4 regions of the Sphingobacterium sp. UBA3519 genome follow, and region 1 is predicted to be linked to each of the others. Evidence: riboswitches for the same ligand, from Rfam matches in the RefSeq annotation. Region 1 holds a riboswitch; each other region holds the start of a gene.
What was found. A riboswitch is a leader RNA that binds a small molecule or an ion and turns the genes downstream of it on or off. The one in region 1 is predicted to bind S-adenosylmethionine.
Positions count from the first base shown of each region.

Region 1 (7,985 bases):
TGGATTTAAATAAGGGTTGCCATACTGATACGTGTATTGATCCAAATAATACACAAAGGGATTCAATGACCCATAATCAGGGCGGTCAATACGTCTGCTATAACTCGCACCAAGCTTGTGATTATCATTAATTTGTTGCTGTACAAATATTGATGGAAAAAAATCGGTATAGGTACGTTTTGTTTGTTGCCCAAGCGTCACTGAGTTTCCTAGGGAGCTCGTATTTTCAACACGCAGTCCAGTTTGTACCGAAAACTTTCCGAACGATTTATTTAAACTGAAATAAGCTGCTGCTATATTTTCATTGTACAAAAAATGATTACTTTGACCATTATTTTGCACAAACTCGCCTTGCTGATCCTGATCTTCGTACAACAAATTATTATCTGTTTTTACGCGGCTATATTTTAACCCCGCCTCGAGTTTCGTCGTTTTATTAAAAGGATGCACAAAATCGGTTTTAAAAACTAATATTTTTGCCTTAGAAAGCATATCATTCCGGAAAATATGCGGTGATTTAAATTCTTCCCAGTTTGCGTCCAAAAAATGGTTTCCAACAGTGCTATTGTCATTATTTTTCGAATATGAATAATCCCCATTAAACGTCAATTCAGTCCCTAAGGTATCAAATGTCTTTTTGTAATTCAGATTATAAGTGAGGTAATGGTATTTAAAATCTGACAAATTACTTCCTAATACTACCGAATCAAGCTTTCCTTTTTGAGAAGCGATCAGATTGCTTCCCTCCCGTGTTGAATGACCATTGCTTACATTACCATTAACCACAAATCCAATGACCTCCTGTTTCCCCAGGTTAAAATCTGCCGCAAATTTGAAATTATGACCTCGATAGCGGAATTTCGAATAAGAATCCGAATTGAAAAAAGTCGTCCCGCTTTTGGTATCTACAGCCCTATCGATATCTAAATCATTAAAGCCTAAGGCAGTTGCATAGTTATAGGAAGAAAATAAGTTCACCCAATTGTTACGATGGTTTATGAGAAAGCCACCATCAGCCTTTGTATATTTACCCTGCCCTAAATTGAGGTTTAAACTAACATTACTTCCAAATTGCGTATTCCTCTTCGTCTTAATATTAATAATTCCTGCATTCCCTGCCGCATCATATTTTGCAGGTGGATTGGTGAGTACTTCGATCGAGGCTATTGCATTTGAAGCTGTATTTTCCAATAAGCGCGACACTTCATCTGCAGAAAGATAAGTAGGCTTACCATCAATCATGATGATCACATTACTTTTTCCACGTAGGTTGATCTTTTTGTTGTCTAAAGTTACCCCCGGGACCTTTTGCAAGAGTTCCAATGCGTTATTTCCGGTTGCCAAAATACTGTTCTCGACATTGAGCACAACTTTATCAAGGTGACTTTCAATTAATGGCTTCTTGCCAATTACCTGCGCCTCATCCAGCACTTTACTTTCCAGCTGTAATCGAATCGTATCCAGCACCTTGAAATCACCCGCACGCAGCATTATTTCCCCAGAACGATAAGTACCATAACCCACCGTGGACACCTGTAAGCTGTACTTCCCCTCGGGTATCGCAAACAACACAATTTCTCCATTTTCGTTGGATAAGGTTCCTTTTAACAAGACATCATTGGGTTTACGAAACAGTGAAATATTTGCGGCAGCAATGGGCTTGTTGTCCTGCCCAACAACGACAGTACGTAATTTCCCCCCGTCAGACTGTGCTGAAACGGGTCCGGCATTAGAACACAGGAATAAAACAATAGAAAATAAGAGCAATTTAATTTTTTGTGGTTTCATAATGTAATTTCTTTGGGCTATCGATCGGATAGTCAACTTCATAATAATGACAACAAACCTCGTGTATTCATTACACGTTGACTAGCAGAAATAGACAGGTAGTGCGATTCACTCGGTAGACAACCAAATAATATCGGTAAACCCTATCCTTCGCTGATCGCTTTTACAGCGGATAGGATCATGCGAGATAATTTTGAATCTTCTGAAACATATCGTAGGAAAATGACATCGAATCAAAATAAAAATTCAAAAAACAAATAAAATTCAAAACAAATAAATTGTATACAAAAAATATTAAGCATAATATTTGTATTTTTGCATCGAAAATTAGTAAACTGATTCATGAGCACTGTATCATTGAAGAAAAGACTCTACCGTATTTATATCCTTATAATACGATTTATGCATGGCGAGCATGCTGGAGACGCATTACGTAATGTTGCAGTCAGTATTTTGCCAAGTTTGGCGATCTATTTATTGGGAGCGCAAGCGAGCACGGCTATCGGAATCGGTGTCGGATCGTTGTTAACGACACTCACCGATCCTCCTGGCAACAGAAAAGATAAACTTTCTTCAGCTCTGGTATGTATTCCCACCTTCTTTATTGCATCATTGTTTACAGCTATTGTATTTCCCTATCATTGGCCCTTGGTTATCGTGCTAGCGTCAGCCGGTTTTATATGCACCTTATACGGCATTTTTGGAGCCCGCTATGCTGCAATTGGAAACATGACATTGATTCTCATGAGTTTTGTGATCGGAATGGCCCCACAACACCCCTTTGCGGTTAGCTTACAGATTACAACAGGGTCCATAATATATTACTTTTTTAGCCTTTTACAAGCCTATATACAACCTTATCGCTCTTTAAAACATGCCATGGCTAATGGCTTTCATGGATTGTCCCAATTTCTATTGATACGATCACAGTCTTACGATCCCGATATTCCTTTGAATATTACGTACAGTCGCGTAGGAAAAATTCATGGCCAGATCAGCGAACAGCAGGAACAAATCAGGTCTCTTCTGTTTCGAGAAAAAAAAATCATAAGCCAACAGTGGCATAAAAGCAATTATTGGCTCAGTCAGGTTTATGGATTAATTGACCTCCATGAGTTAATTATTGCGCTTGATCATGACTACGATGCAATTCGCAAAAATCTTGCAGACACGGGCAGCCTCCCCTTAATTCGTCACACAATCAAATTATTAGCGTTAGAAATCGATAGCTTTTCACAACCCAACAAGAGGTTCCGGTATGCACATCAATTATACCATAATAACTTTAAAATTAATGCCCTCTTACGGGATTTAAAAGAAATTCAAGAACAACAGGCCGATCCAGCAAAAGGTATATTATGTTCGATCATAAGCAACATCGAAGCAATTATTGATGTACTCAACAGAATCCAGGTCGCTTTTTATCAAAATCAGGAAATTCAGGATAAGATTGACACCAGCGAGTACCAACAATTTATCAGTCGACCATTACGTAATCTCGCTGATCTAAAAAGTAAACTCCATCTGAATAATCCGCTTTTTCGATTTGCGGTTCGGATGGCTCTTCTTTTTGGAACAGGTGCATTGATCGGTATTTTATTTTTGGATTTTAAATATACCTATTGGATCTTACTGACGATCGCTATTGTTGCCAGGCCAGCATTTTCAATGACAAAAACCCGTAATATAGAACGTATTGTCGGTACATTCTCGGGTATTATAGTTGGTGTGTTCTGCTTAATTTCTATTCATTTTCTTCCAGCACTCCTAACCATAGCTGCATTGGGTCTTTTTGGATTCTTTTTGTTCAACCGATCTAACTATATGGTCAGTGTCATCTTCATTACCTTGGGAATTGTGATTGCACTCAATCTGTTCGAAGGCAACATCAATCTCATTTTAGGCAGCCGAATACTTTTCACACTGATTGGAGCATTCTTGGCTATAGCGGGTTATTTCTTGATACCTGTACGCCAGAGCACAGGCATGGTTCAGCTGGCAAAAGAGGTATCCCTTTACAACGCGCATTATTTCCAGATCATCAATAACCGTCTGTCGGACGAAAGACAAAGTTCGTTTGATATACGACTGGCTCGTAAAAAGGCGCAGACCGCCATGGCCCTGTTTTCAGACGCCATTAATCAAATGAAAAAAGAACCCGAGCACAAATGGATGGATTGGTCACATATTCACCATTTTCAGGCACTCGCATATCAGGTCAATTCCCATTTGGTGGGCCTCTCGCTATCGTTAAACAAAAAGACGAATCGCCACCTCGCCTATGATATCCATAGTAGAATCGATGCGCTTAAACCTCTCCTAACAGATTTAAATCAAACTGCAGAACGGATCAATTTAAAGAAATCATAATACCCGATTGACAGTTACTTTTGCGGTTTCATCGGAAGATATGCGATGCCAATCGGCATGTTATTCAAAATTCCTTTAACTAAAAAATACCATTTCTTTTGCTTTAATAAAAAAAGAGTTTATATTTGTGTCGTCTTCGAAAGAAGATTTCTAATCAACACCTCCCTTCATCAGTAGGTCTTGATTTATAAAGAAGTGGCGAGAGACTGGCTCAATGACCCACTGGCAACCTTCAATTTGTTTGAAAAGGTGCCAATTCCTGTCCAAAACAATATCGTTTTGGAGCATATAAATGACATAAGACAATGATTATTAAATTACTGAAGTCCATTAAAAATTCAGGTTCAACACAAGTGAACCGCACGATAAGCGAAAGTGTAACCCATCGTACAATTGTATCGATGCGAATGCGAATGCGTATGCATATGCACTTCCATGCTTGTTAAAAATCATTTCCGTTTTCTTGGATAAAGATTTAACAGACCCTTCAAGGAGGTGTGTATGCTTCTCTTTTTACTTTGCAATTTCTTTTTGAACCCTTAAAATCTGATATATTATGTCTTCAAACAAAAATTTAAAATTCGAAACTCTTCAGGTTCACGCTGGCCAAGTCGCTGACCCTACTACGGGATCTAGAGCAGTTCCTATATATCAAACAACATCTTTTGTATTTGAAAATGCCGAACACGGCGCAAACTTATTTGCATTAAAGCAGTTCGGTAATATTTATACACGGATTATGAACCCTACTACGGATGTTTTCGAACAACGTATTGCGGCACTGGAAGGTGGAGTTGCAGCTGTTGCTGTTGCATCCGGCCAGGCGGCACAGTTTATAGCTTTAAATAATATTTTGGAAAGTGGTGACAATTTTGTTGCGGGATCCAACTTATACGGCGGTACATTCAACCAGTTTAAAGTTTCTTTTAAGCGCCTAGGCATCGAAGCTCGTTTTGCAACAGACGCCGAAGCCGATAAAATTGAAGCGCTCATTGATGATAAAACAAAAGCAATCTATGTTGAAACAATCGGAAACCCAAGTTTCAATATTCCCGACTTTGAAAAAATTGCTGCCGTAGCAAAAAAATATGACTTACCATTAATCGTCGACAATACTTTTGGAGCCGGAGGTTATTTATTTAAACCTCTGGAGTATGGTGCAAATGTGGTTGTTGAATCGGCAACTAAATGGATCGGTGGACATGGCACAAGCATTGGCGGTGTCATCGTCGACGGCGGAAACTACAATTGGGGCAATGGAAAATACCCGCAATTTTCCGAACCATCTGAAGGCTATCATGGTTTAGTATTTTCCGAAGTTTTCGGTGAAAGCGGACCATTCGGAAATATTCAATTTGCCATTCGGGCGCGTGTGGAAGGGCTCCGGGATTTCGGACCAGCACTCTCCCCTTTCAATTCATTTTTATTATTACAAGGACTTGAAACCTTGTCTTTGCGGGTGCAACGCCATGTAGACAACACTTTAGAGGTCGCAAAATGGCTTGAGGCGCATCCACAGGTAGAAAAAGTAAACTATCCGGGATTAAAAAGCTCTCCGAGCTTCGCTAACGCACAAAAATACCTTAAAAATGGCTATGGCGCGGTACTTTCTTTCCAGCTTAAAGGTGACGCAGCGCAAAAGGCCAATAGCTTTATCGACAGCTTAGAATTGATCAGTCATTTAGCCAATGTTGGTGATACGAAGTCATTGATTATTCATCCAGCAGCTACAACCCATCAACAATTGAGTGATGAAGATCAAGCCAATGCCGGAGTCTTCAAAGGCTTATTACGTCTTTCTGTAGGAATAGAGCATATTGATGATATCAAAGTTGATTTACAACAAGCTTTTGATAAAATTAAATAATCAGATTTTTTCGGCTTAAAACTTAAACGTGAAATGAGTAAGCATATATATCTGCACCCGGAGCCTTTTGTATTTGAAAATGGAAGAGAGCTTACTGATTTACAAATCAGTTATGAAACATTTGGCAAACCCAACGCAGATCGCAGCAATGTGATCTGGGTTTGCCATGCATTAACGGCCAATGCAGATGTGCTGGATTGGTGGTCCGGTCTTTTTGGAACAGGTGAGTTGTTTGATGCAAACGATTATTATATTATTTGTGCCAATGTCATAGGATCAGCATATAATAGCAGTAATCCGCTATCTGTAAACCCAGCAACCGGACAACCCTATTACCTATCTTTCCCCGAATTCACAGTGAGGGATTTGGTTCACGCACATCAAGTCCTTGCGGACCACCTGGAAATCAAACAAATAGAGATCCTTATCGGGGGGTCATTAGGCGGTCAACAAGCATTGGAATGGGCCGTATCGCACAGTATAGCCATCAACCATCTCATCGTGGTTGGAACAAATGCCGTCCACTCACCATGGGGTATTGCATTCAATGAAAGTCAACGTCTGGCCATTACAACTGATCGAACCTTTTACGCCAATCACCCTGATGGTGGAGCTAAAGGATTGAAAGTTGCACGCGCTATGGCACTGTTGTCTTACCGCAACTATACAACGTATGCCAACACGCAAAAGGAAGATGATAACGAAAAACTCGATCATTATAAAGCATCCTCCTATCAGAACTATCAGGGTGAAAAATTGGTGAAATGCTATAATGCGTACAGCTATTATTTCCTGACCAAAGCAATGGACAGTCACAATTTAGGTCGGGGAAGACGATCTATTGAATCTGCTTTGGCGAGCATTGATTGTCCAACTTTAGTCCTGAGCGTTAATACAGATTTGTTGTTTCCGCCACAAGAGCAACAATTCATCGCGCAACATGTTCCCAATGCCCATTATCAAGAGATTGAATCGACCTATGGCCACGATGGCTTTTTGATCGAAACAAAAAAACTCACAAAAATCATTAGCAGCTTTCTGCGGGAACAAAAAGAATACATAAACGAATTAGTATAAGAGAGTAAATAATATATAAGAGAATTTAAGAAGAGATATGAGTAATAAATTAACAATAGGGATGTTTGGGTTTGGTGTCGTAGGCCAAGGTCTTTACGATATCATCAAAACCAAAGATCTTAATCTGGAGATCAAGAAATTTGTCATTAAAAACGGAGATAAAAAACGCTCGCTACCAGCAGATTTATTTTCTACCGATGCCGAAACAATTTTAGGTGATCCAGAAATTAATACTGTTGTCGAACTAATCGATGATGCCGAAGCAGCATACCAACTAACTGTTCGTGCTTTGAAATCGGGGAAAAATGTGGTATCTGCCAATAAAAAAATGATTGCCAGCCATTTGGAAGAGCTGGTTGATATCCAACATGAATACGGGACCAGTTTATTATATGAAGGTGCCGTTTGCGGAAGTATTCCCATTATACGGAATTTAGAAGAATACTATGACAATGAATTACTGCATTCTGTCAGCGGTATTTTTAATGGATCTTCCAACTACATTTTATCTAAAGTTTTCAACGAAAATCAGCAATATACAGATGCTTTAAAGAAAGCACAAGAACTTGGTTTTGCAGAAACAGATCCAACGCTGGATGTAGGTGGATTTGACCCCAAATTTAAGGTATGTATTGTTGCTTCGCATGCGTACGGTATCTATGTCAAACCAGAAGATGTGTTCAATATTGGTATTGATAAATTGGGACAGCAAGATATTCGTTTTGCGAAAGAAAAGAACCTCAAGATCAAATTGATACCGACGGCAAAAGAGATCGACGGCGACAAAGTTGTACTTTATGTATTACCACGCCTAGTAGGCAAAGACAGCATGCTCTATAATGTAGAAAATGAGAACAATGGAGTATTGGTGAAAGCGGCCTTT
Region 1 is NZ_DFPI01000026.1:275,457-283,441, forward strand. Features, by position in the region: gene B3297_RS18285 (TonB-dependent receptor domain-containing protein) at 1-1,788, opposite strand, end outside; gene B3297_RS18290 (FUSC family protein) at 2,131-4,158, shown strand; SAM riboswitch class I at 4,341-4,453, shown strand; gene B3297_RS18295 (O-acetylhomoserine aminocarboxypropyltransferase/cysteine synthase family protein) at 4,715-6,025, shown strand; gene B3297_RS18300 (homoserine O-acetyltransferase family protein) at 6,059-7,102, shown strand; gene B3297_RS18305 (homoserine dehydrogenase) at 7,140-7,985, shown strand, end outside.

Region 2 (7,985 bases), on a different contig from region 1:
TTGTTTTCTCAAACTTTAAAGAGCAAGAAGACCAATTACGTGCATTGTATCCAAATGTAATTGAAATCAAAAATTCATTCTACGAAACATACATCAAAAGACCGGAGTACCAGAAATTTATCAAATTTTCTGTTTCAAATGAGCTTACCGACGATAATTTGGTACAGGCTTTTATCATGTTAAATGCTTCAAAGGTAGATGATCAGATCAATGGGAAGGACGATAGCACGCGGTTTGTTATCCCCCTAATGGACCCACTGGTCAATCAACAAACAAAATTCCGGGTAGCCACATTACCTCCAAGAGAGAATGCGAAACTTGCGAAAACAATTTCTGATTTGGAAAAAAGATTGGATATCCTCAACAGAAAAAACGCGTGGAGTGGCTTTAATGTATATGATTCCGTTGCCATGCTGGGCGGCAAAAAAGCAGACTACATCGAAGATATTGCTATTGGAATGGAGCTTGCTAAACGTCCATTAAAGGATCGATTGAATGTGATCATCGTTCAAGAACTTATCAAAGAGGAGTTGGCTCAACGCGACATTAAAGCTCCTTTCAATATTGAAATATGGAGCACAAACAATATATTACTAAATAATATTTTAAACGAAGCCGCTTTAAATAACCCAACAAATACAACCAAATACTCAACGGCACTTTTTAAAGGTGATATCGGTGCTGCGCCAGGAAAATTAACCATCTATTTCCCCAATAAAAAGGCGATAATTGCCGATAATATGGGCTATCTGTTGCTGCCCATGCTGGCACTGCTTTTCTTGTTGGTGGGGTGTTTTGCTTATACACTGATTATCATCTTCAGACAAAAGAAAGTTTCGGAAATGAAGACGGATTTCATCAACAACATGACGCATGAGTTTAAAACACCTGTTGCAACAATTATGATTGCCAGTGAGTCACTTAAAGATCCAGACATCAATGCCGACCACAAGCGCGTTCAGAAATTGGCTAATATCATCTACGACGAAAATGTTAGACTCGGAAATCATATTGAACGTGTGCTCGATTTGGCAAGACTAGAAAAAGAAACGCTAAAACTCGACCAGGTAGAAGTATGCATCAATGATCTTGTTTCGGCAGTAACGGATAGTATGCAGCTACGGATGCAAAATATTGGCGGGAAATTCAGTATAGATCTTGCAGCGACCAAGGATGTTGTCGTTGGTGATGAGTTACATTTTTCCAATGTATTTTACAATCTTTTGGATAATGCCATCAAGTACAGCAAAGGAGATTTACATGTCAACATCAATTCAAAAAATGTTGGCGACACCATTGTTGTCACCATAGCCGACAATGGTATTGGGATGAGCCGGGATCACCTGCAAAAGATTTTCGACCAGTTTTACCGTATTCCAACTGGGAATGTTCATAATGTCAAAGGATTTGGCCTTGGCTTAAGTTATGTACAGGACATTCTGAGAAGGCTGAACGGAAAAATTACAGTTAAAAGTGAAAAAGATAAAGGCACGACCTTTGAAGTAATTTTGCCTATTAAAAAATAAAACGTTCCTTTTTTGTATATTTCCTCTTTAAAAAATTTCAAAGGTTGAGGAAGGCTGATTTATCAGCATCAAGGGACATTGGTGAAAATTAATATATTCATTATGCAAAAGATATTATTAGCAGAAGATGATCCTAATTTGGGGGATCTTTTAAAAGACTATCTCGAATTAAAGGGAAAATTTGACGTCACATTATGCACGGATGGAGATGAAGCGATTTCTCAATTCAAAAAAAATAACTACGACCTTTGTATTTTTGATGTCATGATGCCAAAAAAGGACGGATTTACAGTTGGACGTGAAATCAGAAAAACAAACAATACTGTTCCTATTATCTTTGCCACAGCAAAGGGGATGATGGAAGATAAGACCGAAGCCTTTGAGCTAGGAGGAGATGATTATATCACCAAGCCTTTTCGAGTGGAAGAATTATTGCTCCGCATCAATGCTTTGCTGAAACGCAGTGTTCGAGACAAAGAAGAAGAAGTGGTTGCGGATAAATTTGAAATTGGCGATTATTTCTTTGATTATACAAGTCAGCAGATTTCTTACAAAGGACAGATGCAAAAACTCTCCACGAAAGAAGCTGAACTACTCCGCTTGCTTTGCTTAAAGAAAAATGATGTGCTGACCCGGGAAGAAGCGTTGTTAAAAATATGGCATGATGATAACTATTTTACGGGTAGAAGTATGGATGTATTTCTCAGTAAACTTCGTAAATATCTAAAAGAAGATAGCAAAGTTGAAATTGTCAATGTGCACGGAAAAGGTTACAAACTTTTGGTCAGCTAAAAAAAGGGGAATGAAAAATATAGTCATTCCCCTTTTTATGCTACACACGTATTCAAGCGTGACTTACTCGAATTCGTGGATGAAAATAAAAGAACAAAACAATTTCATCCTTAGTAGAATATAAAAAATTGACGCACTTTTATAAAAAATTTGCATTTCAAAAAGAAATGTTCTAACTTAGCGTCGCTTATAGAGAAAGGCAGAGGGAATAGACCCGATGAAGCCTTAGCAACCTGTCCCTTGACAAGGTGCTAAATTCTACCCTACTTGATATGGGAATGATAAGCCGAAGTCACCAAATTCTAGTGTGTCCTTCTCTCTCTAGCAAGAAATATAGTTGAAAAAGAAATATTAAAAACATTCATTATGTTATTGACTAACAATTTAGGTTACCCTCGTGTGGGCGCGTTCCGCGAATTGAAAAAAGCCAATGAGGCCTATTGGGCTAAAAAATCTTCTGTTGAGGAATTATTGGACACAGCAAAAAAAATTCGTGAAGGCAATTGGAAAACACAAAAAGATGCTGGAATAGATTTGATCCCTTCCAATGATTTCTCTTTTTACGATCAAGTATTGGATTTAACCCTCACTGTTGGTGCAATTCCTGCTCGCTACCATTCTTTATTGAATAAAGTAGACAACAATTACAGTTTAGATCTATATTTTGCCATGGCGCGCGGTTTCCAACAAGAAGGAATCGACGTGACTGCAATGGAAATGACCAAGTGGTTGGATACGAACTACCACTACATGGTACCAGAATTCACCAAAGATCAAGAATTCAAATTGACTTCCGAAAAATTCTTAAATGAATACAACGAAGCAAAATCATTGGGCATCGATACTAAACCAGTTCTATTAGGTCCTATTACATACCTTTTGATCGGTAAAGAAAAAGAAGCTGGCTTCGACCGTATCGATTTATTGGATAAACTTATTCCAGTATATGAGCAAATACTAGCTAAACTAGCTGATGCTGGTGCACAATATGTTCAGATTGACGAGCCTTTCTTAGCATTGGATTTAGATGCTAAAGTAAAAGCTTTATATCAACCTACTTTCGAAAAATTAGCTGCAGCAGCAAAAAATATCAAATTAATCGCAACGACTTACTTCGAATCTTTAAAAGACAACGAAGATATCGCAGTTAACCTACCTATCCATGCTTTACATTTGGATCTGGTACGCGGTGAAAATCAATTGGATACGGTATTGGCTAAAGTTCCTGCTTCATTAACATTATCTTTAGGTATTGTTGAAGGCCGTAACATCTGGAAAAATGATTACGAAAAATCATTGGTTAAAATCAAACAGGCTGTTGATGCATTAGGAAAAGACCGTGTATGGGTAGCTCCTTCTTCATCACTGTTGCACGTTCCTTTTGACTTAGACAATGAACACAATGAACAATCGCTACCAGCTGAAGTAAAAAACTGGTTAGCATTTGCTAAACAAAAATTAGCTGAAGTAAAAGACTTAGCCGTACTAGCGGAGGGAGAAGTTGATGCTGAAACAGCAAAACGCTTCGAAGCGAACAAAGCGGCTGCTGAAAGCCGCCGTACCTCTCCATTGATCCACAAACCAGAGGTTAAAACACGTACAAGCAATATTACTGATGACGATGCAAAACGCACTTCAGCATTTGCAGACCGTAAAGCAGCGCAACAAGCGAAATTCAACTTACCGGCGTTCCCGACCACAACTATCGGTTCATTCCCACAAACGAAAGATGTTCGTAAATGGAGAGCAGATCTGAAAAAGGGTGCTATTACGCAGGCAGAATACGATAAAGCAATCGCAGAAGAAACAGAAAACACCATCCGTCTTCAAGAGCAATTGGATATCGACGTATTAGTACACGGCGAATTCGAACGTAATGACATGGTTGAATACTTCGGTGAACAATTGGCTGGTTACGCTTTCACACAAAATGGTTGGGTACAATCTTACGGTTCACGTTGTGTAAAACCTCCGATTATCTATGGTGACGTATACCGTCCTGAAGATATGACTGTCCGTTGGTCTTCATATGCACAATCATTGACAAATCGTCCGGTTAAAGGTATGTTGACTGGTCCTGTAACAATCTTACAATGGTCTTTCGTACGTAACGATCAACCGCGCTCAACAACGACTTACCAAATTGCATTGGCGATCTTGGATGAAGTACAAGCCTTGGAAAAAGCAGGTATCAAAATCATACAAATCGATGAACCAGCTATCCGTGAAGGATTACCGTTACGTAAAGCTGATCAAAAAGATTACTTGAACTGGGCAGTACGTGCTTTCCGTGTCTCTTCATCAAATGTTGAAGACGATACACAGATTCACACACACATGTGTTATTCTGAGTTCAATAATGTGATCGAAGATATCGCTGCAATGGATGCCGATGTTATTACGATTGAGACTTCACGTTCTCAAATGAAATTATTGAATGCTTTCGCCGGTGATTTCAAATATCCAAATGATATTGGTCCAGGTGTTTATGACATTCACTCACCACGTGTTCCAAGCAAAGATGAGATGGTAGATCTATTGCGCAAAGCAAAAGCAGTAGTTCCAGCAGAACAACTTTGGGTTAATCCTGACTGTGGTTTGAAAACTCGTGCTTGGCCAGAAACCAAAGCGGCTTTAGAGTCTATGGTTGAGGCTGCGAAAATCTTAAGAGCAGAATAATTCTTAAACTATATTGATAAAGCCCTAGCTGAAATTTCAGCTAGGGCTTCTTTATTGGGCTTCGTTCAAAATAAAAACTGTTATCCGAATAAGGTGAGATTATTTTCGGCTGTTCTTCCGTTCTTTCTTGTTTTCCTTTTCGTTCCCGTTCTTAATTTCCTGTTTTCCTTTAATCCGATCTTCAATCGCCTTCAGGTTTGACGAAAAATCGAGGTCAACATTTTCAAGTTTAGCCTTTTTTAACGCCTTCAATGCCTTTTTGTATTTTCTCATTTTTTCAAATAGCAGTGCTTTCTTGATCCAGATTCCTGTCAAGGGCATGGCCGGAAGTGTCAAAGCAAATTTGATCGTCTTTTTTGCAGCTTCATACTCCCCCATATCAATCAATGTCTGAATGAAATAAGGATATACTTCCAGTGCCTGCACATTATGCACCAAAGCTTCCTGGAAATACCTTTTTGCCTGCTCATAGTCCAATAGCTGTTCGGCATGAACTCTTCCCATCAAACACAGCGCCATTGTATTGGACTCATCATAGGATAGCGCATAGGATAAGGATTCCATGGTCTCCTCCAAATACATCGGATAGTTATCCAGCGCCTGAAGGACATATTTATTTACTGAATTCATAAAATTTTCTAAAACATAACATTCATATCCAGCTTTCACGATAACTTTGAAAGTAACTGGATTTTTAAAACTCCTGAATAAGCTAAGCATATTGGAAAAGTGGACTACCATTTCGAGCGCCACGTTTTAGCCAATATCAACCTAGGTTACTTAACGTATTAAGAAGAAGATTAGGAAAGGGCCGTATTCCGAAGAATATTCCCGAGAATCTTCTCTGTGGACGAAGCGGGATTTTCTAATATTGCAAACATATTCTTCCGTTTTTATTAATTACTCTATTGAATTGCAAAGATTCAAAATATTTACCAAATTCCAAAAACTTTTGATTATTAATCTGTTATATTGTTCAGCACGATATTGGCATATTATTGTCGCATCAATTTCACTAAAATTCACCGACTATTTCCCCATATTTGAACCATGGAAAGTCAATCAGCTAATCAATTAATCAAACTAGCAAGAAAACGTAAGGGACTAACGCAGCAGGAACTCGCCGATCAAGCGGGGGTATCGCTAAGAACAGTGCAACGCATAGAAAAAGGCACGGAAGAAATCAGTGGATTTAGTCTCAAACAGATCAGTCAAATTTTGGAAATACCATTAGTACAACTCATTATGCCAAATGTAAATCAAATCAGTATCGACAACAATCAAACAGGAAGTATTAAAGCGCTATACTTATCATCGCTCACCTTTTTGGTCAATCCATTATTAGGGCTATTGGTCCCAGCAATTATGGGTTATACGAAACAAAACAAAGACGCCTTATACAGTAAGCACCTAAAAAAAATAATTATAATACACGCTGTTGGACTATTTTTTCTCGGAAGTTTCATAGGCTATATCATTATTGCAGATTTTTTTAAAATTGCACTACCGTCTTTTTTAACCAATATCTTTAATAGCGCCTATTTTCTACTCATCCCAGTATGCTATTACATATTGATTCTAACGTTTACTATTTTTAATTATATCGCAATAAGAAAAGCCAAGCTCAGTTCTGCAAACTAAACCAATACATATGAAATGTTGCGATCAATATCACAGCGGTTTCTTTTGAACAATCAATACCCAATCATTCTCCAACAACAGATAGCCTGTTTCGTAAATAAAGTTATAGGTCTGCCCCTTGTTATTGGAAAAAGTATGTGTATGAAACTTAAAATCAAATCCCAACCGCTTTAACTTTTCACGTTGGATCTTCACCATACCCTCCCCACTCAATGCATCTAATAAAATACGGCGGTTTTTTCGTAGGATATTATTCACATTGCGCACCAGATTGGTCTGGTCGCTATTTAATTTATTGTTATAGGCGTTCCGGCAAGCATCATCACAAAATCGCTTGTCCGAACGGCCATATATTACTTTGCCACATTCAAGGCAGACTTTTTCTCCAGAACTCATAACGGAAGATTAAACGACAACAAACGGTTACAACCGACTATAGTCGAATACAAATGGTAAATAGACGACTATAGTTATTTCCCCGCCCCACCTTTGCTTAAGATCATTCGGCGTTCATAGCCAATGACCATCAACTAAAATAAGAATTATTAAAAACTTTTAAAAATTAGACACATGAGCACATTACGCAACAAAGTACAATTGGTTGGGCATTTAGGAAACGACCCGTTAATCAAAACAACTTCCACTGGCACCAATTACTCCATATTACGTCTCGCCACCAATGATCTTTTCAAGAACAAAGCCGGTGAATGGGTTGAAGAAGTTCAATGGCATACACTCGTGGTTTGGGGTAAGCAAAACAATACCATTGAAAAGAAATGCCAACGTGGGACCAAACTCATGGTTGAAGGCAAACTCACCTATCGTAACTATGAGAACGCAGATGGGGTAAAACAATATGTCACAGAAATTAAAGTAGATAATTTTATGATTTTATCTGATTCGAACGGCGCCAAAGATGACATCCCAACACCTCCAGATGAAAATGAAGACGATCTGCCTTTCTAGTATGATCAACGAGGTAGGTTTTCAAGCCCCTACCTCGTCGATTGTTTCCAACTTATTTTGTCAGGCTTGCAGTCAACGCTCTTCCTAGGTTCTCTGCATACGCCTTCCATAATTTAGCATCTTCTGGCGTAAACTTAGCAACAGCTTCAGTTTCTTTGGCCGCCCATTCCTGTCGCTTCGCTGCAAGCTCCTTGAGTTTAACAACATCGCCGCTTTTAGCAACAGCGATAAATTCTTTGATATATTTTGTATAATCCTCCGCCAATTTTTGTGTCCCAGCAGAACTAAACTTCGGTATTGGCACTTCGCCACCGCTATTTTCTACCGACGTTTCGGCCGTATCTTTTTTTAAGTCAATAGCGGCAGTTGTATCTTTTACTT
Region 2 is NZ_DFPI01000011.1:172,703-180,687, reverse strand. Features, by position in the region: gene B3297_RS06270 (sensor histidine kinase) at 1-1,526, shown strand, start outside; gene B3297_RS06265 (response regulator transcription factor) at 1,629-2,318, shown strand; SAM riboswitch class I at 2,503-2,606, shown strand; gene metE (5-methyltetrahydropteroyltriglutamate--homocysteine S-methyltransferase) at 2,685-4,997, shown strand; gene B3297_RS06255 (hypothetical protein) at 5,097-5,627, opposite strand; gene B3297_RS06250 (helix-turn-helix domain-containing protein) at 6,048-6,638, shown strand; gene B3297_RS06245 (hypothetical protein) at 6,669-7,034, opposite strand; gene B3297_RS06240 (single-stranded DNA-binding protein) at 7,209-7,604, shown strand; gene B3297_RS06235 (hypothetical protein) at 7,657-7,908, opposite strand.
Region 2: another riboswitch for S-adenosylmethionine. It lies ahead of metE (5-methyltetrahydropteroyltriglutamate--homocysteine S-methyltransferase); the one in region 1 lies ahead of B3297_RS18295 (O-acetylhomoserine aminocarboxypropyltransferase/cysteine synthase family protein).

Region 3 (7,985 bases), on a different contig from region 1:
GTTAGGTAGTTCTGATGTCGGTATTGAATATAGGGAATCTTGCCATTTTCAAATAGGCTGTCCATACCCGAAAGGATCTCGGTGAGATAGGCTTTAGGTATGCTTTTCTGAGCCAACTTATCCAGAATATAGGGCATATGTTCGTATACATATTCATGCAGCCTCAGATAATAATGCTCTGGCAGCGGCGTACAGGGATCAATATCTTTTTTAAAGAGCTGTTCGATTCGCTCAAGTAATTCTTCTAAGGCAAATAGCGCTGCAGAACTCACAATTTTACGCACGTTACAGAAGCTATACAACAAAGAGTGTAGCCGCAACAATTGAGTATGGTAGATTTGGATAGCCTGACGTGCATTATTTACCTGAATAATCTCCCGATGGGCTTGTAGTGCCAATGCAAAATTAGTATTGCAGGCCTCGGTGATCTCACCCAAATGGTTTGGAATATCTTTGTTATCAAGATAAACCAAGGCTTCTATGAGCGTTGTCAGCTTCTGTAAACTTACGATCATCTATACCTCCTTTTGATATCCTTATGGTACCATGGCCAGCCAAATCTCCCGGGATGCATCTGAAGTATGAGTGAATCTCCTTCATTGGTCTGTTCATGTAGTTGGGGATTGACATTAATCGAAACTTTTTCTTCCTCACCTTCATAATTGAACGAAAACCATAGTTCGTATAGGTCACAGCAAGCAGGGCATTTCTGGATAACAATGGCGGGTATGCGTACAGCTTTTGCATTTGGGATATGCTGGCAATTAGCCATGATCAGCAGCATACGGATATACCAGGTACATGCAATGATCATGATGGGAAATTGGATCCCATAAAGTTTGAAAAGGTCTGTCTTTCTCCAGAAAAACAGATGTGCCATTGCGCAGATGATAAAGGCTGTCGGTATGCCCTTTTTTACAGCTGTCCAAAAGGGTTGTGAGCTGATCAGCAGCTGGTAGGGAAGGCGGTCAAATAGTGCTATGCTGCTGACCTGAATACAGACAAAAAAGATAACGAAAAGCTGCATGACGCGTTCTTGGCCACGCATTTCCAGAAATGGGATAAGAATGATCATTGCCCCGATGCTATAGACGCGCTCGCTATGTGACCGGGCCCAGAAAATCCCATATAAGGTAATCAGTACAGCAATTGCAATAAATACATAATTGCGGCTAAATAGCAGTCTAAATTTCTTTATCGTCCTCATGATTTATGGTTTAATAATCAGTGAAGTTTTACGCTATAAATTTACCCACTATAGCATGAAATTTCAGTGAATATCCCAACCATTTCAATGAAGGTCAATTTTTTACAATGAGGGCTAATTTCTTGACAGCGAAATAGGATTTTCTAGCAACAAAGAATTAAATTTTTCATCCAGCAGGGGAATTATTTGAACCGTAAAACGATGCAAAAGCATTGATTTAAGTTAGTTGGACATCGTTTAATAAATAATTGGCTAAATTTATATAACAAAAATAAGTATGTAAATTTTAATAGCGTTATTAAAATGTCGTCTGTACATGAAAAGTTTTAGCAAAAATAGATATCAGGATAATAGAACATTGACGGTGCAGTATCCCGATGGGATCTGGCAGTTGATTGCATCTTTCATTTTTGGAGGATTCTGTTGGTATCTGGGCTATCGGGGCGCCTTGGCGGAATGGCTTTTAGACTGGCCGGTAACCTATAGCTATCTATTTTTTGTATTGATGGTAGCGATTATTTTCTTTTATATACGATTGGTTATCGTAATATTAGACAAAAAGCAGAACTGGCTGGTTAACCCCGAAAAACGCGCCGGTATGCAATTATTTTTTTGCTGCATACTTCCGACGCTTTTATTGTTCTGGATCATTGGCCCCGATCCACAGGCGAAGGATGAATGGCTGCTGTTTCCTTTAATGGTCATATTTAGCGGTATTCTGGTCCTGAACATGTCCTATACAGTTTATTTCTACGTCGCTGTTTACCACAGGCAAAAAATATTGATTTTAGAACAGAAAGAAACTATCCTGCAGCAGGAATCAAGAACGATAGATCTCCAGGAGCAGATTGAGCTGCTTTCTCCGGGCATCGAAGAGCTGAAAGAGATCCTGGAAACAGCAGGGGAAGATAGAGATGTGGATGCAATGGATGAAATAGACTTAGCTCTGTTAAGATCCATGGATCTGGAACAGGAAGTATTCCTGCTCAATAATAAAATCTTGTCCCAAAAGATATCCTATAAGGATATCGGGATTTTTACTTATAAAAATGGTATAGTCAGCCTTTATTTAAGAACTGCGATGGACGAAAATCTGACTTGTGGCGAGCAGCGCAGCTTAAAGGAAGTTGTCAATAGCACGAAGGGATTTGTACAAAAGATAGACCGGGATAAGGCTATACCTTTGGATATGATCCAAGCTTGCCTGCAACTGAAACGGGGCCGATTGCGTATCCTGCTCAAAATCCCTTTTGAGGGAAGGTATAATTTTGAGGTATCCGATAAAATTGCAAAACATATCAGAGAATGGGTCATGATGCAGGTGCCAATAGAAAAGGAGCAATAAAATTGAATAGATGAACTTTAATAGATAGATTATGGAAAAAGTAAGGGACAATACCTGGAAATGCCGAGCTACTGGTAAAGTTGGATTTCCTTCTTTAATTGAGGCGCAATGGGCAATGCTTCACTTTAAGTTCAGATCCCGGATGAAAAACAAACTGGATGGTAAACGTATCAAACACAGGATGGGTAAAGATGCCTGCAAAAGGGCTTATTATTGTAAGTTCTGTAAAGGTTACCATATTACCACTTGGGAAAAAGGTCACTTTAATAATTACAAGACCAAAGCCGAATCCTGGGAGATACCGAAAGGATTAGGAAATTGGAATTATTCAATAGAATAATCCCGTGGTCTATTTTCTATTCTAATTTTTTTCCTCTATAATATTCATTCCAGCTATCCTTCGCATAACCTTTGCCCAGATATTTAAATGTAAAAGCAGTTGCATCTTTTATCTCCTGACCAAAATAATAGACTTTCCAGCTATCTTTGCTGTATCCATCACCGAGAAGAACAAAGCTTTGGTCGGATACATCTTTTAGTCGATTGCCTCTATAATAGACATTCCAACTGTCTTTGGCATATCCTTCATCCAGTATTTTAAAGCTGGGCGCAGAGACATCTTTAATCTTAACGCCACGATAATAGGCATTCCAGTTGTCTATTGCATAAGCATTGCCAAGGTCTTTGAAAGATCGTGCATCGACACCTTCGACCATCTTATCCCTGTAGAAGATCCGGTTGCCTATGTTGACATAATCGTTTTCTCTGTCATGTCGAAACGTCGTCTGAGACGTAGATCTTTTATTGTGACGACCTTGTTGAGCAATACTTTTCTCCAATATACATAGCAATGCAAAGGAAATAACAAGCATATTTTTTAAGTGGATAAAGGCCATAATGTATCTGTTTTATAATATGATATTTATATTGAATCCCTCCTTTATGACCAAGATAATTCACCGAAGATTTAATCATTTTATCATTTTATTTCTCGTTATCCTTATCCGTTTCAAATGCAACTATTTTGGAATCCAAATATTTTTTTGTATATTGCTGGTTATGAGTTTTAAAGAAAAATTAGAGAACTGGCGCACGTCAATCAATCGCGCCGGTAGTGGTGAGGAATTGTATATTTTGCTTTTGAACTATAAAAGGTTTATCAACAAAAATTGGGTGGACGATTTTGGCGATCCGGGCAACTGGAAATCGGAATTAAATCAGGTCATCAGCAAAGTAAGAAACAAGGTGGATGTAGCAGATATCAGAGCCTGCCAAGATTTATCGTCCTATCAGGACGATGCCCGGCAGACCGCACATTCACTCAATCATACCTTAAAATATCATCACTCATTGACAAAAGGGTAGGCTAGGCCTACCTTTTTTTGCCGATAACGATTACTGTAAAGGAATCAGGACATTCTGTTCCAAGCGTACAGGGACATGCTTCACCGAGGTAAAACCGTCTTCCTTGGAAATGATGTTGGAAAGATCCAGTCCTCTTTTGGAGAACGTACTGATCAAAGCTGTTCTAAAGGTTGCTTTGGCTGAACCCCAGCCTTGTCCTAAAATCGTGTCATTGTTGAGCTGGATCAGTTCATCTGTTGAGTAATAACTGAATTTTTCCAGTAAGTGTTGGTAAAGATTTGTTGTAGTAGCCATACAATTTAAAAATTTAAAGGATTAAACCATAAACTGTATCCAGATCTTGTTGGGAAAATAATCGTTCTGTGACGTTTATTTTGGTCGAAACCCGTATTAATTTACCACCGCGGTGCCTCCACTCGGTTGGTATTGCATCATGCAATTCTGAATACTCTACAAATATAATAGATTATTTTTTATAATAAAAAATATTTTTGTTTTTAAGGGTAAATGAGCGCTAACAACAGGAATAGGGAGTTCAAAAGCGAGGCGCGTTGTTGGCTGTGATTTGGTTATGAAGCGGATAGCTGGGCGAAAAATTTATCATGTTACTGTAATCTCATCGAAAATACTTTTAAAAACAGAGATAAGACAATACTTTTGCGCCATGAATAGAATTGCGGAAATTAACGAATACATTGCTACCGAACGCGAGGTATTATTGCAACACCCTTTGTATCGTAAGATCAAAACGATCAAGAATCTACGTTCTTTTACAGAAGGGCATGTGTACGCTGTATGGGATTTTATGTCTTTACTAAAAGCTTTACAGATTAAATTGACCTGTACGACTTTACCTTGGTTTGCGAGTGAGCATCCATCAACACGCTATCTAATCAACGAAATTGTCTTGGCTGAGGAATCGGATGAATACATTGATGGCCGCCGTTTGAGCCACTTTGAGATGTATCTGGACGCCATGGATGCCATGGGTGCCGACCTTCATCTGGTCAACAAATTTATTGCTCAAGCCAAAAAATCGAACAACATATTCGATGTCATTGCAACGACCACATTGGACAAGCGGATCAAAGACTTTTTGAATTTTACATTCGAAGTGATTGCTGAGGGCGAGGTGCATAAAATTGCCGCAGCATTTACATTTGGACGCGAAGATCTTATCCCGGGAATGTTTACCTCTATTTTGGAAGAAATTAAAACAAACTTTCCTACAGCCAATCTGGATAGCTTTATTTATTATTTTCAACGCCATATTGATCTTGACGGCGACGAGCATGGACCGTTGGCGATGCAGATGATCACAGATCTTGCGAAGGACGATGAGGTTAAATGGACGGAAATGAAAGAGATCAGTAAAGTTGCGCTACAAAAGAGAATCCAGTTGTGGAATGCAATAGAAGATTCCTTATACGGATAATCTATTATTATACCGTCGAGAAAGGCCTTTCAAATCATGATTTGAAAGGCCTTTTTTATGTGCTGTAAAAAAGGATATTGTAAGGACTTCTTGGCAGATATTGGTCTTTTTGTTTGAATTGATGAAAAAATGTCTTTTTTCCATAACATATTGGCGTTTGTGAAGAAATCCAAGTTCCAATAAGTGTCTAAGTTTGCAACGCAAAAAAATTACATAGCACACGTGAACTTTTTTCCTCCCTATTGGGCAAAAGGCATACTAACCATGGGATTGTTAGTATGCGCTATTTCGGACACCTTCGCCCTCGATTCTTTGCGTATGTCGCTGAAAGACATGATCGACAAAGCACTACAAAACAGTAAATACATCGAGCAGTCCTATTTGCAGCTCAAAGAAACTGAGGTGGCAGTACAGCAGCAACGCATGGAGTTGCTCCCTAAGATTTCCGCCAGAGCTTCTGCTAGTTATGCAAGTAATATGCCTGTATATGACCAGGGGCTTTTAAATAAACCTTCCCAGCATGATATCATTCATTACTTGTACGATAGCGGCCTGGATTTTTATCTGAACCTCTACAATGGGCATCGGGACCTAATGAAAATAGAGTCCAAAAAACTGGAAAATGAGCTGGCTAGAATCGATTGGAAGAATGCCGCAGCACAGACGAAATTGGAGGTTTGCAATCTTTTTTTGGATTTGGAACTGTCGTATAGTAACCGATCTTTAATCGAGCAGGATATTGCTGATCAACGGGTACAGCTCAAGGAGATTGAGCATCTGTATAAGGCGGGCGTGGTATTACACAGTGACGTCTTGCGTATTTCGTTGGAACTTTCGAAGCGGGAACTGTTGCTCGTGCAGATCGGTCATGATATTCAGGCTGCAAATCAGAAGCTGCAGCTAATTGGCGGTATTACAGCAGAGATTATCCCCTTGACCGAACCTTTTAAAGTGGAAAGCCCCAGCTATGAAGCGCTTGTTGCCGAAGCGCGAAGCCATGCTTTTTCCCTTCTAAAATCCGAACAGGAAGTTGTTTTGAAGAAATTGTCGGTCAAACAGGCGCGATCAAATTATCTTCCTGAGTTGGGTTTGACCAGCACATTTACCTTTGCCAATCCACAGGTCTTCTTGTATCCCTATAATCCCAGCTGGTATAATCTGAGTATCACAGGGCTCAAATTAAGCATACCGATCTCGGCTATCTATCTCAATAAAAACGTGGTGCGCGGAGCACAGATCGCATTGGATCGACAAGAGGTAAAACACCATCATGAAGAGGAGATTCTGGAAAATCAGCTGTTACAGGCCCTGTTGGATTATCAATTGGCTATTAAGCAGCAGGACGTCTGTCAAAACAATAAGGCGTTGGCGCAGGAAAATGCACGAATTATAAAAAACAGGTATTTTAAATCATCGGCTTTGATTACGGATCTATTGGATGCTGATATGCAATACCTAAAAACACTTTTTGATCTTGAAACCGCACATATTGCGATACAGAAACATTATTATTTTATCGAATTTTTGAAGGGTACTATCTAATGAAACCTAAATCACGAAGAACAGTTGTGGAGGCACAACTCACTCGAATCACCAACTGGTTGGCCGGAATTGTCTTGTTGGCCTTGTTGTTATGGGGCGCTCAAGCATTATGGATGCGACTGCGGTATACCTACACAAATGATGCACAGGTAACGCAGTATATCAATCCCATTGTTTCCCGGGTAGGAGGATATGTAGTTTCTGTGCATTATCACGATCATCAATTGGTTAAACGGGGTGATACCTTGTTGCTTATAGATAATAAGGAATATAAATATGAGGCTGATCAGGTAGCGGCATCCGTCAATAAGGAAGCTGCAGAGATCAATGTTCTTCATAGTCAAAAGGAAATTCTCCAGGCGGAACATGAATCTTTACGCACATCAATTGCTGCCGGGGAGGCTCGGGTAACCAAGCAACAGTTGGAATATGATCGATATAATTATTTGTTTCAGGAAAAGTCTGCAACGGCACAGCAACTGGAGGATGTAAAAGCGACGTTGGATGTGTATAAGAGTGAGCTGGCTTCGTTAAAGCATAAATTACAGGCTTCACAGGAGCGTGTGCATGATGTGGATATGAAAAAAGGTGTGGTTGATGCCGAACGTGTTCGTTTAACGGCAGCTGTCGGCCGCAAACGGCTTGATGTCGGCTATACCGTTATTCGCGCACCTTACGATGGACAGATTGGCAAACGCACGATTGAAAAAGGTCAAATGATAAGTGCTGGCGAAGTTTTGGGCTTTATCGTCAATAGAGAAACCCCAACCTGGGTAACCGCTAATTTTAAGGAAACACAACTCCGCTATTTGCATCTTGGCAATAGGGTTGAGGTGGTTGCTGATGCGTATCCGGATCAAAAATTTTATGGAAAAATTATTTCCATCTCCCCGGCTACTGGATCTGCATTCTCCCTTTTGCCGCCAGATAATGCAACGGGCAACTTTGTGAAGATTGTACAACGCGTACCTGTGCGCATTGAGCTGGATAAGCAAAAGGGAGCCCAACAGCTTCTTTCGGGAATGAATGTGAATGTATCGGTATCAAAAAAACAGAAATAGTGAAGGGAATTTTTAAAGAATGGGTGCCGG
Region 3 is NZ_DFPI01000022.1:192,133-200,117, reverse strand. Features, by position in the region: gene B3297_RS11955 (hypothetical protein) at 1-515, opposite strand, end outside; gene B3297_RS11950 (hypothetical protein) at 512-1,207, opposite strand; gene B3297_RS11945 (hypothetical protein) at 1,524-2,552, shown strand; gene B3297_RS11940 (hypothetical protein) at 2,584-2,892, shown strand; gene B3297_RS11935 (DKNYY domain-containing protein) at 2,909-3,448, opposite strand; gene B3297_RS11930 (hypothetical protein) at 3,612-3,917, shown strand; gene B3297_RS11925 (5-oxoprolinase) at 3,948-4,211, opposite strand; SAM-I-IV-variant riboswitch at 4,278-4,371, opposite strand; gene B3297_RS11920 (DUF3050 domain-containing protein) at 4,582-5,352, shown strand; gene B3297_RS11915 (TolC family protein) at 5,617-6,894, shown strand; gene B3297_RS11910 (HlyD family secretion protein) at 6,894-7,955, shown strand; gene B3297_RS11905 (beta-carotene 15,15'-monooxygenase) at 7,955-7,985, shown strand, end outside.
Region 3: another riboswitch for S-adenosylmethionine. It lies ahead of B3297_RS11925 (5-oxoprolinase); the one in region 1 lies ahead of B3297_RS18295 (O-acetylhomoserine aminocarboxypropyltransferase/cysteine synthase family protein).

Region 4 (7,985 bases), on a different contig from region 1:
CATGACTGTTAAGTCATTTTTCACTTTATTGACATTCATTTCAATCTTATAAGCTGCATCAAGATTGAGTTCATAAGTAAATGCACGAATGACTTTTTGGGAAAAACCATCAATTGTACTTATGGTAAAATGACTATAGTCATGTAGGATACGACGGTAGACACGGTAAGCTTTCTCTTGTATTAGATGCGGGTTCCAATCTGGCTGTTGCTCGAGAAGAAGCTTTCTGAAATCTTCAATTTTAGGGCTACGATCGCCTGTTGCCAAGCCATGGAGTACCGAAAGGATACGTTCCTTCATCTCAGCGGTTGCCTTATTGGTAAATGTGACCGCCAAAATCTCCTTATAGCTATTCTCGTTGGATAGTAGGAGTGTGAGATAGTGTAAAGTTAAGCTAAAGGTTTTTCCTGAACCGGCCGAAGCTTTGAGTATTTTTAATGGCGCAACAGATTTCATAGAATGAAGGTAGAAAGTAAAAAGTGAATTGGCAAAAATGTCAGTGACTATTTCGAAGGGAAAGTACACAAACGGTTCATCCTGTTTACATTTGGTAAAATAGCTTTTTTTTGAAAGTGTCTTATTTTATTGGCTAGAAAAAACTTTCAGTTTGCTATCATTGCTGTTGGTATCTGCGAAGTCACGAAAGTTTTGAAGAAAAGGGCTATTTTGTACACTGATTTTTTGAAAGACTTGTTTCACCTACAGTATGGTAAGAGCAAAATCTTAACGTGCGTAGGACGTGTTTAACCTGAAAGTGGTTACTGAAAGAAGCTAACCCTGTCGTTTTCAGTGAAGTTTTATTAAATTATAACGCTGATTAAAAAAAAATAACTATCTTTGCATCCCCTCTAGTATGAAGCTCGGGGGATATGTTGAATACATAAAATAAAATTAAAAAATGGCAACTAAAATCAGATTGCAAAGACACGGTAAAAAAGGACGTCCTTTTTACCACGTAGTCGTAGCGGATTCTCGCGCTCCACGTGACGGTAAATTCATCGAACGTATTGGTTCTTACAACCCAAACACAAATCCAGCAACTATCGTTTTGGATTTTGAAAAAGCTTTGGATTGGATGAATAAAGGTGCTCAACCAACTGACACTGCTCGTGCTATCCTTTCTTACAAAGGTGTTCTTTACAAAAAACACTTGCAAGGTGGTGTGAAAAAAGGTGCTTTTGATGAAGCTGCTGCTGAAGCTAAATTTACAGCTTGGACTGACGCTCAAGAAGCTAGAATCTCTGGTAAAAAAGATGGTTTAGCACAAACTAAAGCTGAAGCTAAAAAAGCTGCTTTAGTGGCTGAAGCTAAGAAAAAAGAAGAAAAAGCTGCTGCTGTTGCTGCTAAAAATGCTCCTGTAGCAGAAGAAACTGCTGCTGAAGAGACTGAAGCTCCTGCATCAGAAGAAACTGAAGGTTAATTCTTTCATAAAGTATTCGAGAAAGCCGACTCAATCTTGAGCCGGCTTTTTTTGAAACAGCCAATAGGCTAATCGTTTGCCAAATCATGTCTCACAGCTAATCGCCAAATAAGAAAAATATGACTATTGATCAATGCTTTTACATCGGTTACATCAGTAAAACAAGAGGTCTTAAAGGAGAAGTACAACTGTTTTTTGAATTCGAAGAATACGAGAGTTTGGATATCGATGTTGTCTTTGTAGAAGTGAACAAAAAGCTTGTTCCTTATTTTGTTGATGCCATTAAATTTCAAAAAAATAGCACTGCTTATGTAACATTTGAGGATGTGGATCATATCGATAAGGCTCAGGTACTCGTTCGTAAAAAGCTATATCTTTCCAATGATAAAATGCCCGAGCGAGACCCGGATGATTTTAGATATACTGATTTAATCGGATTTTTAGTGATCGATGAAAACCATGGCGAACTGGGGCAAATAACAGATGTTCAGGAATTCCCACAACAATTTGTCGCCACAGTAGATATGGATGGCAAAGAACTGATGTTTCCGCTGTCCGACGATTTGATCTTAGGAATTGATGGCGAAGAGGAGATCATTGAAGTTGAATTGCCTGAGGGATTGGTCGATCTGTATAAGGAATAGGCATATCCCCAAGCTTATTCAATTGAATATCCTATACTTACTATTGCAGTAATTTCTTATCTTGGTCCTTATATATTAATATTACTATTGGGCATAATTATTAATTGATTTTGAAACCGTTATTACTGCTGTTATTCACACTCTCATTGTCTTCGTGTACTTTCTTTGGGAAGAAAAAGGAGTTTCCTGAAGGTAACTACCAAATGATATTGGGCTATCCAAATGATGAGTATCATAAATTAAAAAGAGAATCTCCCCAAAATGTGGAGGCAGATACCTATGGTAATGATCCTATTCTATACCGATCCTTTCTTTCGCTTCATGATAAGGACCAGTTTGTCATGGCGATTGATGATATCTTACTCTTTGGTAAGTACAAATTTGACGGTGATAGATTAGAATTGACGGATGAGAAAAAAGGTAGTGTCGCTTTGGATATTGTTAAAATAAAAAAAGATTTTGTTCAGCTGAGAGGTGATTTTTCACAGTTTAGCTCAGCACGTATACCCACTAGTGAAAGACTTTATATCAACTTTGTGTTAGATAAAACCCTTATCCGGGAAACGCCCAGTAAATTTGATAGCCAAGTGAATTTATGGCGAAATGCTCCGGTAAAATCAGAAAGTGAAAAGGAGATAAAAGCGAGGGCCTTGAATTTCGTAGATTATTCTATCGCTTATTTCCAACACATATCAAGCTCTGGCACCCATCACGATTATCGAATGGATGGTGTCGAATCACCAATTATTTATGCCGAGAATGGCATTGTGCTCAAGGCATGGGCAGATGTTCCTGATTCTTGGAAGGAATTATTTTACAACGAAAAAGAGGCATTAGTCGCCTATCACTATTTATTTGACGGATTTAAATATGGATCGAAAGAAGAGTACCATGTTCGGGGACTCTTATTGATCACATTTTATCTCAAAAATTTACGGAATTCTTTGGCAGCTAATCTTTAGCCAATGTTCTTGTGGCATAGTCAATCTCTTCGCTGTCTATGATCCTCGATCGTTAATTCTACTGGTTTTTCTAGGTCTTTAACTCTTGGTAGCGCGAAGAATCCTGTCGTTGCATGGACACAAAGCTAAAGTGACGTTGAAACATCGTTTATTGAAGTCTTTTTGCTGCTATTTTTGCCTTTTCGAAAAAATATTTTTGTCTTTTGATTTTTTAAAACGATATTAGCAACGCTTATAGAGAAAGGCCGAGGGAATAGACCCGTTGAAGCCTTAGCAACCTGTATTGTTCAAGGTGCTAAATTCTACCCTACTCCATGTGGGAAAGATAAGTTACATGTAGATAAACGATTCCTCGACGTGTGCGTTTCGATGTAAGCCAACCAAACTAAAAACAGTTTTTTAATGAAGATTATCGATCATATCCAGAATGCCAAAGGAAAAACATTGTTTTCTTTTGAGCTATTGCCACCGGCGAAAGGGCAGGGCATCCAAAGTATTTTTAAAACCATGGATGAACTGATGGAGTTTAAACCTCCTTTTATCGACGTCACCTACCATCGGGAAGATTATATCTATAAAGAGCATGCGAGTGGATTACTGGAACGTGTTTCCTATCGTAAACGTCCTGGGACAGTGGCGATATGTGCGGCCATCATGAATAAATATAAAGTGGATGCGGTGCCACATTTGATATGTGGGGGTTTTACAAAAGAGGAAACTGAAAATGCATTGATCGATTTGAACTTCCTGGGGATAGATAACGTTTTGGTGTTGCGGGGTGATGCACGTAAGGGCGATGCCGATTTTATACCAACCGATGGTGGACATGCTTTTGCAACAGACCTATTGGAACAGGTAACCGATATGAATAAAGGAAAGTATCTGCATGAAGACATTATCACGTCGGAAAAGACTGATTTTTGCATCGGAGTAGCCGGGTATCCCGAAAAGCATTTTGAATCTCCAAATTTCAATACTGATTTTAAATATCTGAAACAAAAAGTCGATATGGGAGCAGAGTTTATTGTGACTCAGATGTTCTTTAATGTTGAAAAATACAAGGAATTTGTAACAAAATGTAGGGACAATGGAATCCATGTGCCCATTATTCCGGGATTAAAACCACTGACAACAAAAAAGCAATTGGTGACCTTGCCAAGAATTTTTCATTTAGATATTCCAGAGGAACTGAGTGACGCTGTCGCGGCATGTAAAACGAATGCCGACGTCAGACAGGTAGGTGAAGAGTGGTTGGTACAACAGTGTCAGGAGCTGATTAAATTTGGCGCTCCGGTATTACATTTTTATACGATGAGTAATCCTGGTCCAACAAAGAAGATTGTTGAAAAACTAGCCTAACTCATAAAATGATAAAAAAGGGAGCAGATAAGCTCCCTTTTTTATGATAATATTCATTGTGAAAGCCTGAAATAGGTTGAAAGTCTCGGCAGCGTGGTTTAGGTCGATCTCTATATTCAGTGTTGAATAGCCTGTTTACAGTCAGGTACTGGTGTTAAATAGTGTTAATTCGTGTGTCGGAGTCAGGATAACTTTTTAACTTAAAGTGCTAAAAAGGATTTTAACAATAGACCAATTGACCTTATGACGTACAATAGATTAAATTCTCTACTCGGTTTTGCTTGCGGACTAATTGCCACCTGTGTATATATCGCTACAGTTGAAAAGACGGTAAGCTGGTGGGATTGCGGTGAATTTATAGCCTGTGCCTATAAATTGGAGGTGGCACATCAACCGGGAGCACCATTGTTTCTTCTTATTCAGAATATATTTTCTAATCTCGCTTTAGGGAATAAGGGGCAGATCGCCTATTGGATGAATATAGGTTCTGCAGTTTGCAGTGGAATTACTGTTACCTTTTTATTTTGGACAATAACCGCCATTGCTAAAAAGCTACTCAACAAAGACAAACAAGCTTCTTTGTCAACCTACCTGCAGATCTTCGGCGCAGGAGTTGTCGGTGCAATGGCATTTAGTTTCAGCGATTCATTTTGGTATTCGGCAGTAGAATCTGAAGTTTATGCAATGTCTTCCTTATGTACAGCAGTTGTATTTTGGGCAATTTTAAAGTGGGAAGTCCGTGCAGATGAAGACGGTAGCGATCGTTGGCTGGTTTTTATTGCTTTTGTTATGGGGCTTTCGATCGGAGTGCATCTATTAAATCTTTTAGCAATCCCGGCTATCGCGATGGTTGTTTATTTCCGAAGAGCGAGACAGGTTAATGCGAAAGGGACAATAAAAGCTTTCCTCGTCGGAGTGCTGATCTTGGGGGCCGTTTTGTGGGGAATTATTCAATGGTTAGTCGGTCTAGCGGCTAAAGTGGATCTCGTATTTGTGAACTCATTGGGAATGGGATTTGGTACCGGAATTTTTTTCTCGTGCCTATTATTGGGGGGATTGATAATTTACGGTCTATATTATTCCTATAAAAAGCAGAAATATACACTCAATACAGCCTTGCTGGTTCTTTGTTTTGTTTTATTTGGATACAGTTCCTACACCATGGTCATGATCCGAGGGAAAGCAAATCCATCCTTGAACAATAATGCGCCGGATAATGTATTTTCTTTTTTAGGATATTTGAGCCGTGAACAATATATACGGGAACCGTTACTCAAAGGACCTTATTATGACTCGCAAGTGGTTGGCGTCGATAGTAAGACGAGCTATCGGAAAGATAAGTCGGAGTATGTTCCCTTCACACAGGTAGACAAATATCAATTTGATAAGGAAACCTTTTTCCCGCGTATCTATAGCCAAGATGGAAGCCATCAAGCTTATTACAGAAGTTACCTCAATTTGAAAGAAGGGCAACAGCCAACGTTTTCCGATAATTTTAAGTTCTTTTTTAATTTTCAACTGGGAGATATGTATACCCGATATTTCTTATGGAATTTTGTGGGTAGACAGAATGACAGGCAAGGATATGGGACCTATAGTGACGGCAACTGGTTGTCGGGGATCAGACCATTGGATAATTGGCGTTTAGGGGGGCAAGATAAAATATCTCGATCGCAGGAGCATGACCCGAGCCGGAACACTTATTTTTTTCTTCCACTGCTACTCGGAATAGCTGGTGCGATCTGGTTGTACCGAAACAATAAACCTTATACCTTGGTACTGACCTTGCTGTTTGTGTTTACGGGGGTAGCGATCGTAGTTTATCTCAACCAAACTCCTATGCAACCCCGGGAACGAGATTATGCTTACGTGGGGTCTTTCTATGCTTTTGCGATCTGGATTGGGCTGGGAGTAATAGCATTTGTTCGGTTTTTCAACCGTTTTGTACAAACACGTTACGCTTTAGCGACAGGTATTTCTTTTGCGCTGTTGGGAGGCCCTATTATTTTGGCTCATCAAAACTGGGATGATCATAATCGGTCCGAGAAATCGTTGGCAAGGGATATGGCACGCAATTATTTGGAATCCTGTGCTCCAAATGCTATTCTATTTACCTATGGCGATCATGATACATTTCCTGTATGGTATTTGCAAGAAGTAGAGGGCGTACGTCCGGATGTTCGGGTTGTCGTGTTAAGCTATCTCACAGGCGATTGGTATATGCAACAGGCCAAACAACCCACGTATCAAGCGGCAGGGCTCCCCGTGACGATTCCCGCTGAAAAGACGAAAAAAGGCGTTCGTGATTATATCCCTTTCGTAGATAGACAACTTGACAATGCGGTAGATATACAGCAGTTATTGCAGTTTGTCACATCGGATGATCCGGAGTATAAAGTTCAGCTGAATTCCGGTGATATGGAAAACTATTTCCCTTCCAAGAAAGTCCAATTGCGCATTGATAAAGACGAGGTGGTTAAGAAAAATGCGGTTCCGGCGTATTTTCAGGGAGCTATAGTTTCTGCAATGGAATGGGAAATTCCGAATGATCATCTGACCAGGTCGGATTTAACCCTGTTATCCGTGCTTGAAAATAATCATTGGGACAGACCGATATATTTTTCGAATATGCTGCCAAGTGATATTAAGTTGGGACTGGATAAATACCTGGTCAATGAGGGCTTTACTTCTCGATTGATGCCTGTCACTGCTACAGATCAGTCGACAGGAAAACGAAGTGAGCAGGGTGGGCTAGTTAATATGGAGGCGTTATATAGCAATATTATGCATACGTATCATTGGGGTAATGTTAAAAATGCACAATACTTGGATACAGATTCGTTCCGCTTTGCAAGCATGTACGCCCGTGATATATTTGGAAAAGCTGCCCGAATGCTTTTAGCCAATGGCCAGGTCAAACAAGCTGGGGAGGTGGCAAAAAAAGCATACGATCAATTGCCCGATCGCGTATATGCGATGTCGGACGCCATCAATTATGCCGATATTATCGATAGTCTGTATCGCTCGGGGCAACCTCAGCTGGCCAACAGGATGATGGACCGTAACCTTGACTATGTCGCTGAAAATATGGAATACCTACATCAATTGGTAATGGATAAGAAAAACCTGAGCTTTGAGTGGAATGATATTCAGACCGGCTTGGACTCTGTAGACCGGTATAAGGCTATTTTATTGGAAGCAAAGGATACCAAACGATTGGCACGTGTTGAGCAGTTGAGGCAGCAATATCAAAATTGGTACGGCGTAGAATAATTTTGATGATGAACTGAACCAAATTACCAGGCACGCCTAATGGGGCATTGGATTAACGTATTTGAGATAAGAAACCAGATGAGGCCTCTTCTAAAATATTGGAAGAGGCCTCGATACATATAGGATAGGGAATGAGCCGAGTTATTAAAATTTCATGCCGACTCCAAAGCCGAGCAGGAAGGGGTTGATGTCAACTTTTGCCGGTATGGATAGGTTGGGGGCGAGGTTTGACGCATCCACATTGACATCGGTCTTTAAAAGAATATACTTAGCATCTAAATTCACGAAATATTTTTCAGATAGCTTAAAATCAATTCCCAGTTGAGT
Region 4 is NZ_DFPI01000024.1:349,673-357,657, reverse strand. Features, by position in the region: gene B3297_RS14055 (UvrD-helicase domain-containing protein) at 1-456, opposite strand, end outside; gene B3297_RS14050 (30S ribosomal protein S16) at 899-1,420, shown strand; gene rimM (ribosome maturation factor RimM) at 1,540-2,064, shown strand; gene B3297_RS14040 (hypothetical protein) at 2,175-3,026, shown strand; SAM riboswitch class I at 3,256-3,358, shown strand; gene B3297_RS14035 (methylenetetrahydrofolate reductase) at 3,429-4,385, shown strand; gene B3297_RS14030 (DUF2723 domain-containing protein) at 4,629-7,658, shown strand; gene B3297_RS14025 (OmpW/AlkL family protein) at 7,803-7,985, opposite strand, start outside.
Region 4: another riboswitch for S-adenosylmethionine. It lies ahead of B3297_RS14035 (methylenetetrahydrofolate reductase); the one in region 1 lies ahead of B3297_RS18295 (O-acetylhomoserine aminocarboxypropyltransferase/cysteine synthase family protein).